3 regions of the Peribacillus sp. Hz7 genome follow, and region 3 is predicted to be linked to each of the others. Evidence: riboswitches for the same ligand, from Rfam matches in the RefSeq annotation. Region 3 holds a riboswitch; each other region holds the start of a gene.
What was found. A riboswitch is a leader RNA that binds a small molecule or an ion and turns the genes downstream of it on or off. The one in region 3 is predicted to bind cyclic di-AMP.
Positions count from the first base shown of each region.

Region 1: another riboswitch for cyclic di-AMP. It lies ahead of ACE199_RS04500 (APC family permease); the one in region 3 lies ahead of ACE199_RS02915 (potassium channel family protein).
Region 2: another riboswitch for cyclic di-AMP. It lies ahead of ACE199_RS21150 (cation:dicarboxylate symporter family transporter); the one in region 3 lies ahead of ACE199_RS02915 (potassium channel family protein).

Region 1 is NZ_JBHHJV010000002.1:192,582-195,869, forward strand. It holds gene ACE199_RS04500 (APC family permease) at 1-1,405, opposite strand, end outside; cyclic di-AMP (ydaO/yuaA leader) riboswitch at 1,544-1,687, opposite strand; gene ACE199_RS04505 (5'-3' exonuclease) at 1,900-2,781, opposite strand; gene ACE199_RS04510 (carbonic anhydrase) at 3,048-3,288, shown strand, end outside.
Region 2 is NZ_JBHHJV010000028.1:13,496-16,783, forward strand. It holds gene ACE199_RS21145 (efflux RND transporter periplasmic adaptor subunit) at 1-928, shown strand, start outside; cyclic di-AMP (ydaO/yuaA leader) riboswitch at 1,173-1,315, shown strand; gene ACE199_RS21150 (cation:dicarboxylate symporter family transporter) at 1,475-2,737, shown strand; gene ACE199_RS21155 (rhodanese-like domain-containing protein) at 2,882-3,247, shown strand.
Region 3 is NZ_JBHHJV010000001.1:615,596-618,883, forward strand. It holds gene ACE199_RS02910 (ABC transporter ATP-binding protein) at 1-764, opposite strand, end outside; cyclic di-AMP (ydaO/yuaA leader) riboswitch at 1,072-1,223, shown strand; gene ACE199_RS02915 (potassium channel family protein) at 1,326-1,982, shown strand; gene ACE199_RS02920 (DUF5105 domain-containing protein) at 2,832-3,288, shown strand, end outside.

The sequences.
Region 1 (3,288 bases), on a different contig from region 3:
CAGCAGGTTCACAAGACGTAACCTTTAGCTGCTCACCTACTGCATCATAATGCTTTCTTATTCGATGAAAAACGAAAATGATGATAGGTAAAAAAACTAAAACCGGCCAAACCTGAGTAAATTTAGTTAAAAAGAATATGATGGTAACAATCAAACTAATAACAGCACCAATGGAGTTAATGATTAACTTAAAAACCCATCCTTTTGGCTTTTCACGAATCCATTTAACCATCATTCCAGTCTGAGACAACGTAAATGGAATAAATACTCCTACTGCATAAAGTGGGATAAGGTTTTCTGTATGTCCTTCAAAAGCGATTATTAAGACGATGGAAGCAAGTCCTAATATGATAATTCCATTCGAATATCCTAATCGATCGCCTCTAATTGTAAACATCCTTGGTATAAACTTATCCTTTGCGAGATTGACAGCCAGCAAAGGAAAAGCAGAATAGCCTGTATTGGCAGCAAGGATTAATATTAAGGCTGTTGTTCCTTGAATAAAGAAATACATGAAATTTCGTCCAAATATCTCTTCAGCAATTTGCGAGACAACTGTTACCTCTACACTCGGAACAATGCTTAAATAATAGGCTAAAAATACAATGCCTGTAAATAACACAGCAAGTAAGGAGCCCATTAAAATTAACGTTTTGGCAGCGTTATTAGGAGCTGGATCTTTAAAGTTTGGAATCGCATTAGAAATTGCTTCAACTCCTGTCAACGCAGAACTACCTGATGCAAATGCTCTTAGAAGGATAAATAAACTGATTCCTGCTACCGGTGTGCCAATTGAAGTACGTAAGTCAGAAGAAACTTCTCCCATCAAGATTTTGTATATGCCTACACCAATCAGAATGAATAACGCTAAAACGAATAAATACACCGGATAGGCTAATATGGAAGCCGACTCTGTTACTCCTCTTAAGTTCAGGATAGTAAGAAATATTACAAAAAGGATGGCTATCATTACATTATGTGTATGCAAACTAGGAAAAGCAGATGTAATAGCATCCGTCCCCGCAGACACACTTACAGCCACAGTTAAAATATAATCAACTAATAAGGAACCTCCAGCTATCAATCCTGCATTCACACCTAAATTATTCTTTGAAACAACATACGCTCCCCCTCCATGAGGATACGCAAAGATAATTTGTCGATAAGACAAAATTAAAGCCGTTAACAGAAGCAATACTCCTACAGCGATAGGAATTGAATACCAAAATGCAGTGACACCCACTGTAATTAGCACAAGCAATATTTGTTCGGGACCATATGCAACAGAAGACAAAGCATCAGAAGATAATATAGCCAAAGCTTTTGTTTTGTTAAGCTTTTGTTCCCCGGCTGCCGTTGATTTTAAAGGCCGACCAATTAAAAATCTTTTTATAGAAGCCATCACTAAGAATCACCACCAAACATAAATAGTAATTGTATATTACCCCGTTAAATAAAAAATCTTGAAAAAAACGCAAAAATGCCTACAAGTCAAAGTTAAATAGACCTGTAGACATCAATTTTTTTGTCTCACAAGCTCCACCTTCCTTCTCATATAACGCTTACGAGGTTAGCTGTCGGATTCGGACCTTTGAGTAGCCCTACCTTGAAAGGATTCACCCCTTGAATTGTTAAACAATTCTAATAATGGTTCCCCCGCACCAAACGGTTTCAGCGATTTAGAAATATGAAACTGTGATTAGCATACTGCTGTGAATTCGAAAAGTAAATAAAAATTTTATTATGACCTATACTTCCTATATTTCTATAATACTATTGTCTTCCCTCCTAAATGTTTAATGATAAACAATATATAATATTCTTCTCTTACTACATCATTTTACATATATGATCAATAATACAAAAAATAGGAGCTTCTGTTCCGAAGCTCCTGCCCTCTTATAACATACGTAAAACCGATCGAAATTCATGCGTCTCTAGCATATACCGTACCTTTTCGTCATCATATTGAAAATACGCCTCATCAAGCGAGCAAGAAATTGGTACATCACATTTAATTTCAGCAAGCTTTCGGGATAAATGAAGCATCTCAAGCTCTGCTTCAATTTTCGTCCGCTGCCCCTTCGTTAATGAAGATAAATTTTCTAAAATGCCTTCGATACTTTCATACTCCGTTAATAATTTTAACGCTGTTTTTTCCCCAATTCCTTTTACACCTGGATAGTTATCTGCTGTATCGCCCATTAACGCTTTTAAATCAATCATTTGCCTCGGCTTAATCCCTTTCCATTCATAAAAACTATGAGGATTATGCACATCATAATTACCAAAGCCTTTTTTCAATAACACAACAGAAATATGCTCATCTAACAATTGCAACATATCTTGATCTCCCGTTAAAATACCTACACGACTATCCTTCGCTGACGCTTTCGCAATCGTTCCAATACAATCATCCGCTTCAAAACCAGCTAGTCCAATATTCGGAATATCAAAAGCTTGAACTGCTTCCTTCGCTAAATCAAACTGTGGAATCATCTCCACTGGTGCATCCGAACGATTTGCCTTATACCCATCAAACAGTTCATTTCGAAACGTATGACTGCCCATATCCCAACAAACCGCCACATGGCTTGGCTTAAAATGATTAGTTGCCGTTAGCATATGCTTTAAAAATCCTTGCACTGCATTCGTCGGTACACCTTTTGAATTAATCATAAACTGTCCCGTAACTGCCGTTCCATAAAAAGCTCTAAATAAAAGCGCCATCCCGTCTACAAGTAGAAAAGTTGGACGCTGTTCGTTTTCATTTCCTAACATACTACCACCTCAACTATGATGTGTACTTATTTTATCATGATTTTTATTAGTATAGTTACTTTTTAAAAAGAGTTTGTTATAGGATACTGTTCATTTTTGGCTCCTACTCGTTTGATCAACAATATTATTTAACACAGCCTTTCAAAAAAACTACTAGTCAAGAATCCCTATTTTTCAAAATATTAGTTGAAAATATGTATAAATTATATTAATTTAGTGACTAGTGTTATAAATTATTACATAAAAATAGAATAAGGAGGTTCAAAATGAAAGATCGTAAATTAAACTTCACCCTGTTAACAACTTTTATTTATCTATCATTAGCTGGTTGTTCTTCAGGAGTAACCGAAGCAACTAAGGAAGAGAAGCTTCGAAGAGAAGAATCCGCAGAAACGTCAACGACTATACACCCTGAAACGGATTGGTCTTACAAAGGGGAAACAGGACCAGAACATTGGGGTGAGTTAGATCCTCTAAACTCTGCATGTATAAATGGGAAGGAACAAT
Region 2 (3,288 bases), on a different contig from region 3:
TGAGCGGGAAATTACCGAGATAACTGGTGCGATAACGGAAATAGAGGCATATATTAAGAAGTTAACGGATTACAAAACGCAAGTTCCTACTGCTTCAACGGTTTCGGAAATTGTGCAAGATGGTGTAAGCTTGGATCGCAATGCTTCTTCTGATTTAATTATTAGCACACTTGAACAAGAAATTTATAAACAAGAATTAGAAAAAAGTAAATTAGAAGAGAGAAAGACAAGGCTGGATTCACAATTAACAGCGATGAATGAACTCAGCGGGCCGCTTACGATTGATGCAGAAGTGGATGGGGTTGTGAAACAGATTAATCAATCACTTAACAATCCAGTGGTGACTATTGCCTCTACTCAACAAGCTGTAAAAGGTGTTCTTTCGGAGTCGCAGTTACACAAAACAGCAGTTGGGATGCCAGTTAAAATTACATCTCCGCGTTTAGAGAAAGGGATTAATGGTACAGTTGGACGTGTGGAAAACTATCCAGCGTCAGAACCTTCTCTTAATCAAAAATCGATGTTTCCGTTTCAAGTCGTAATGGAAGCAGATGAAGAAGGAATATCGTCGCTAGCCCTCGGTTCAAAGGTAGATATGACGGTCGTTACAAATGAAGCGGTAGATGTTCCGACGATTCCGGAGAAAACGGTGTATGGAAAGGACAACCTCTTTGTATTTAAGTTAACAAACAATGGATATGTGAATAAACAATATGTTACAGCGGGATTAAGAGCGAATCAAAAGCTTGAGATTGCTTCTGGTCCAGCAGAGGGAGAGACGGTGCTTATTACACCAAGGGAAATTCCGAAAAATCACTCAACGTTTATTACTCCTATTCAAGCAGAAAAGGTAAACTTAGATGCGTATAACACGTTTTCAACTCGTGAGAAGTGGCGTTATTTCTTGGTCGGGTTGTTGGAGAAATAGTCTTTATTTATTAAAAGGTCTTCAAATATGAAGATCTTTTTTATTTTCTAAAATAGGGATAATTTAGAAAAGTTATTATTTTCAGATAATTTAAAGATAGTATTTGGGGAATAATTTAAAAATAAATAACATAGATAGAAAGCGGTTAAATCCAGAATAAAATGGCCTTCATCCAGAAAAAATAAATATATGGCTATAAAAAATATTTACAGATTATCAATTTTAATATAATATTTCAAGTGGGGAAGTTATTTCGCTTAATCTTTTTAGAGCGGGGGACCCAAATTTGCAGAACTTTCTGCTAGGGGTGAATTCAGAAATGAAAGGGCAATTTGTTTCCAAATCCTAACCCGACAGCTAACCTCGTAAGCGACTTAAAGGAAACAATATGTGAATCTATATGATAAAGACACCGCTTGTGTCTTTTTTTGGTAAAAGGAAAACTGTTTCCAGCTGCAGAAAGCGTTTTCTTTTTATCAACAATTTTGTTTCCTTTACCGAAACAACTGTTTTTTTGTAAAAACTATTACGAAAGGTGAGGGATGTATGAAAAAATTCAAATTAAGTTTAGCTAGTCAGATTTTCATTGGTTTACTGATTGGTGTGGTTGTAGGGGCTATTTTTTATGGTAATACAACTGCTCAAGAATATTTGCAGCCAATTGGAGATATCTTTCTACGTCTGATTAAAATGATTGTTATACCGATTGTTGTGGCAAGTATTGTTGTTGCTGTTGCAGGTGTCGGTGATTTGAAATCTGTAGGTAAAATTGGTGGTAAAGCGATTCTTTACTTTGAAATCGTTACCACGATTGCGATTATCGTTGGAATTATAGCAGCGAATGTTCTTCAGCCTGGTGCTGGTGTTAATATGGATAAATTAGAACAAACTGACATTTCGAGTTATGTCGATACAGCAGAGCATAAGGAAGAAACGGGTTTTATTGAGACGATCGTCAATATTGTCCCGACTAATCCAATTAAAGCAATCGTTGAGGGCGACATGCTTGCGATTATTTTCTTCTCGCTTATGCTAGGGCTTGGAATTGCAGCTATTGGAGATAAAGGAAAGCCGGTTCTGCAATTCTTCAACGGAGTAGCAGAGGCGATGTTCTATGTTACGAATATGATTATGAAATTTGCTCCATTCGGTGTATTTGCATTAATTGGGGTAACAGTGTCTAAGTTTGGTTTGGCCTCCCTGATTCCTTTAGGGAAGTTAGCTCTTTCTGTATATGGAACGATGATTTTCTTTGTTCTAGTTGTATTAGGGCTTATCGCAAAATTAGCTGGCTTTAGTATTTTTAAACTGATTAAAATCTTAAAAGAAGAATTAATCTTAGCGTTCTCAACAGCAAGCTCTGAAGCCGTTCTTCCTAAGATAATGGAAAAAATGGAGAAAACGGGATGTCCGAAGCATATTGCTTCTTTCGTTATTCCAACAGGTTACTCATTTAACCTCGATGGGTCAACATTATATCAAGCATTAGCAGCTATGTTTATTGCGCAAATGTATGGTATTGATATGAGTATTGTGGATCAATTTACGTTAATGCTTGTGTTAATGGTTACATCGAAAGGAATTGCTGGAGTTCCAGGCGTATCATTTGTTGTATTATTAGCAACACTTGGAACTGTTGGAATCCCAGTTGAAGGTTTAGCGTTTATTGCGGGTATTGACCGTATTCTAGATATGGGACGTACAGTTGTAAACGTAATCGGAAATTCGTTAGCAGCAATTGTTATTTCTAAATGGGAAGGGCAATTTAACCCTTCAGCAGCAGATGAACAAGTGAAGCAAGCGTCATAATGATATAAAATCCAGAGCGGTGAAGCTGCTCTGGATTTTTTTATAGCTATATCTTTACAGAGAAGACTTGTTTGACAAAAAAGAAGGAAGGTTACTAAGATAAAAATATAAATACATAAGTCGGTATATAACGGGGGAGAATAGATGTCTTGGGTCACGTTGCTCATGTTTTTAACAATAGCCGTGTTTGCTTTGTCTAAGGTTTTACCAGCAAAAGGGGTTAAGAGTATTACAACAGAAGATTTAGCGAATAATTTATCGTTAAAGGTAAAAAAACAGTATATTGACGTTCGTTCTGAAATTGAATATGACGATCGTCATATACCGCAATTTAATAACATCCCCCTTCACTTATTAAAGCAAAGAGTGAATGAGTTGGATAAAAAGAAGCCGGTAGTTATCATTTGTCATAGTGGAATGAGAAGTATAAGTGCGGCAAAAACACTTAAAAAATTAGGTTTCGAACAAATTGAGAATGTTAGTGGTGGTATAAACGCCTGGAGAGATTAAGAAATTCTAAAAAAACACCGTCCTATCTTTTGGAATGGTGT
Region 3 (3,288 bases):
TTTTCGAGACTGTGGGCAGCTATATCTACATAGTCTGTAAATGTTTTGTCTGTTCTTACTTGGAGTGTTCTTGGAAAGGGGAGATTGACGTTAATAATGGATGATAATTTCCCGGGACGAGAAGACATGACTGCGATTCGTGAGGATAAAAATACAGCTTCATATACGTTGTGGGTAACAAATAGAATAGTAGTTTTTTCTTTTTGCCATATATTAAGGAGGTCAATCTGCAATGTTTGGCGTGTGATTTCATCGAGAGCGGCAAAGGGTTCATCCATTAATAACATTTTTGGTTTTGCCGCTAAAGCACGGGCGATTGAAACTCTCATTTTCATCCCGCCTGATAGTTCTCTAGGATAGGCATCTAAGTAATCTTTTAAACCGACCATCTCTAATACCTCTATTGCGTACTCCTTATGGCTTTTCTTAGTAGATCCTCTTAATTCAAGCGGCAATAATACATTATCAAGCACAGTTCGCCAAGGAAGTAAATTTGCATCTTGAAAAACGAAGGCGATATCGTTTGTTCCTTGAATAATCTCCTTAGGTGTTTTACCGAAAACTTGGACATGGCCGCTAGTGGCTTCACTCAACCCAGCTACCATCCTTAGCGCAGTGGACTTGCCGCAACCCGATGGACCTAAAAAACTAATAAACTCGCCTTCTGTAATCATTAAGTCAAATTGACTTAATGCAATGATGCCCGTATTGTACACTTTACTAACACCTTTGAATGAAACGACTTCGTTTGGATTTGTGCTCAATATTTTCCCCTCCTGAAAAATCACATTATTTGTTTATGTTTATAAATGTTATATTATATTACATAATATGTGATATAATACTTATTTTATTGTGTTGTAGTTCATTTGTCATTAGCAAAAACGAACAAATCGAAGTGGATATTTTAGTTACTATCACTAATTATATGTTATAAAATCTTACATTTTGGATTTTTGGGCTTTCAAAAAGTGAAAAATCTATATTTTGTCGTTCTATAAGGTGAATGCTCTCAAATGTTCTTTACAACTTAATTTTGAAGGAGTAATATTACTTTCATGTAAAACCATATTTCTTTATTCGCTGAATCCTTTATGGAACGGGGGAACCAATTTTGTGGCGGTGTTTTCGTCGCTTGGGGTGAATCCTTTATGAAGAAGGTAGGGCTACTCTCATGGTCCGAATCCGACAGCTAACTCCGGAAGCGTGAAGAGAGAGGAAGTGATACTGGTGATCGAAAAAATGCATTCGACCACGGGGGAATCCTCTGTGGTCTTTTTTGTGCTTTCTATATAAAGAGATTGTAATAAAAGGGGAAGAACGAGATGAAAAAACAGTTTGTTGTATTTGGTTTAGGAAGATTTGGAGGGAGCTTAGTCAAGGAATTCCATTCGATTGGAGTGGAAGTCATGGCTATCGATAAAGATGAAAGTAAAATAGATGAATATGCAGCCTTTGCTACCCATGCCGTCGTAGCTAATGGGTTGGATGAGATGAGTTTAAAGTCCTTAGGTGTAAGAAACTTTGATGTCGCTTTCGTCTCTTTAGGTGATGATATTGAAGCAAGTATTTTAACATGTTTACTTCTAAAGGAAATGGGCATTCCTCAAGTTTGGGCAAAAGCTCAAAATATGTATCATCATAAAGTTCTAGAAAAGGTCGGAGTGGATCGAGTTATCCATCCAGAAAGAGATATGGCGCAGCGAATTGCTCATCATATCGCTTCCGAAAAAATTATTGATTATATTCAATTATCTGAGGAGTATAGCATCGTGGAAATTGTGGCGTCACATAAAATTGATAAAAAATCATTAATGGATTTGGATATTCGTGCAAAATACCATTGCAATATTATTGGTATTCAACGTGGAAAAGATATTAATGTGGCTCCGCTTGCTGAAGAACAAATTCGGCAAGGAGATACATTAATTGTGATTGGACATAATAAAGATATTGCAAAATTAGAGGCCCAAGGCGTGTAACAAGCAATATACATTTGAAATGAATGCTTACTGAAACGCTTGTATTAAACCGTTTTATCCCACACCTAATGGAAGTAAGCTCCCCACCTCAAGCTTGTGAGAAGAAAAAAGGGAGATGAGGGAATTCCCTCATTATAGCTGCGGCTCCTAGCTCCTCGAGGTCATAAGCGGTTATGCTCTGTGGCAAACTGCGTCATGCTGCCTCTCATCTTATGCTTGTCGGGGCTGAACAGTTGTCTCAGCTTTTGGCATAGTAAATCTGTCTATAGGGGAATAATCGCTGACTTCTTTATTGTCGAAAAATGAATCATTGTAGGAGTCAGGGAATTTGGTAAAGTAGGTCCGCTTACCCTCGTCTATTTGCTGATAACAACAAAAAAGTGAGTATCCAATATCCTAGTGAAGATATATGGACCGTATGAAAAATATACAAATAGAAACAAGCAGTGAATGTTTTCGCTGCTTGTTTCTATTTGTATAGTAATATTCGGAAGATTAATAGATGGAAATCAGTGTATGGAAGATATAGGGTGAGCTAAATCAAAAGTTCTATTATTTGTATAATAATTAATAAAAATAAGAAAATGGTATGTTATAGCGCTTATGTAAGTATATTCAAAAACTAGTAAAAATGAATTATTTTCCTTTATTTATATAATAAACCAAAAAAATATTTGCTATCTATTCCCTGTATATCAAGGCTTTGAATCATTAAGCCTAGTCCAATAGGTTTATTTTTCCTTTTTATTAGGGATAAATATCCTGTTTTGGAAGGGGGGATTTAGGTAGATTTAATATGTGAGAAGAAATGGTACATATTATAGTCTAGTTTAGGAAGGGGTTCTTTTTTTGAAAAAATGGGTATTATTCTCCGTTGTATCAGTATTTATTTTCCTTTTATCTGCATGTTCAGATTCGGGTGAAAAGGCTTCAACTGAAAAGAGTAAAGGGTTGGAGGCTTCTATTGAAAGCGCTAGTTATATTGTTTCAGAGAGTGATGATGGGGTTTCTGAAAATGAGAACTTAGCTATGATGGCTATTAATTTAAAAGTCAAAAATTTATCAGATTCTCCAATGCGATTATCAGGGTATGATGGGATTAAGTTATATGATGGTGAGCAGCAAATCAATATTAATCCAGAACTTTATAATCGCGATATAGGCTTGGATATTGATACGGGCGGGAGTATTGGTGCAGGAAAGTCAAAAACTGTATTAGCGATATTTGAAGTAACAAAGGATAAAGAGTATGAAATTGGCTTAAATCCACTATTCGATGATCCCGAAGAGGAGTCAGAAGAGTTAG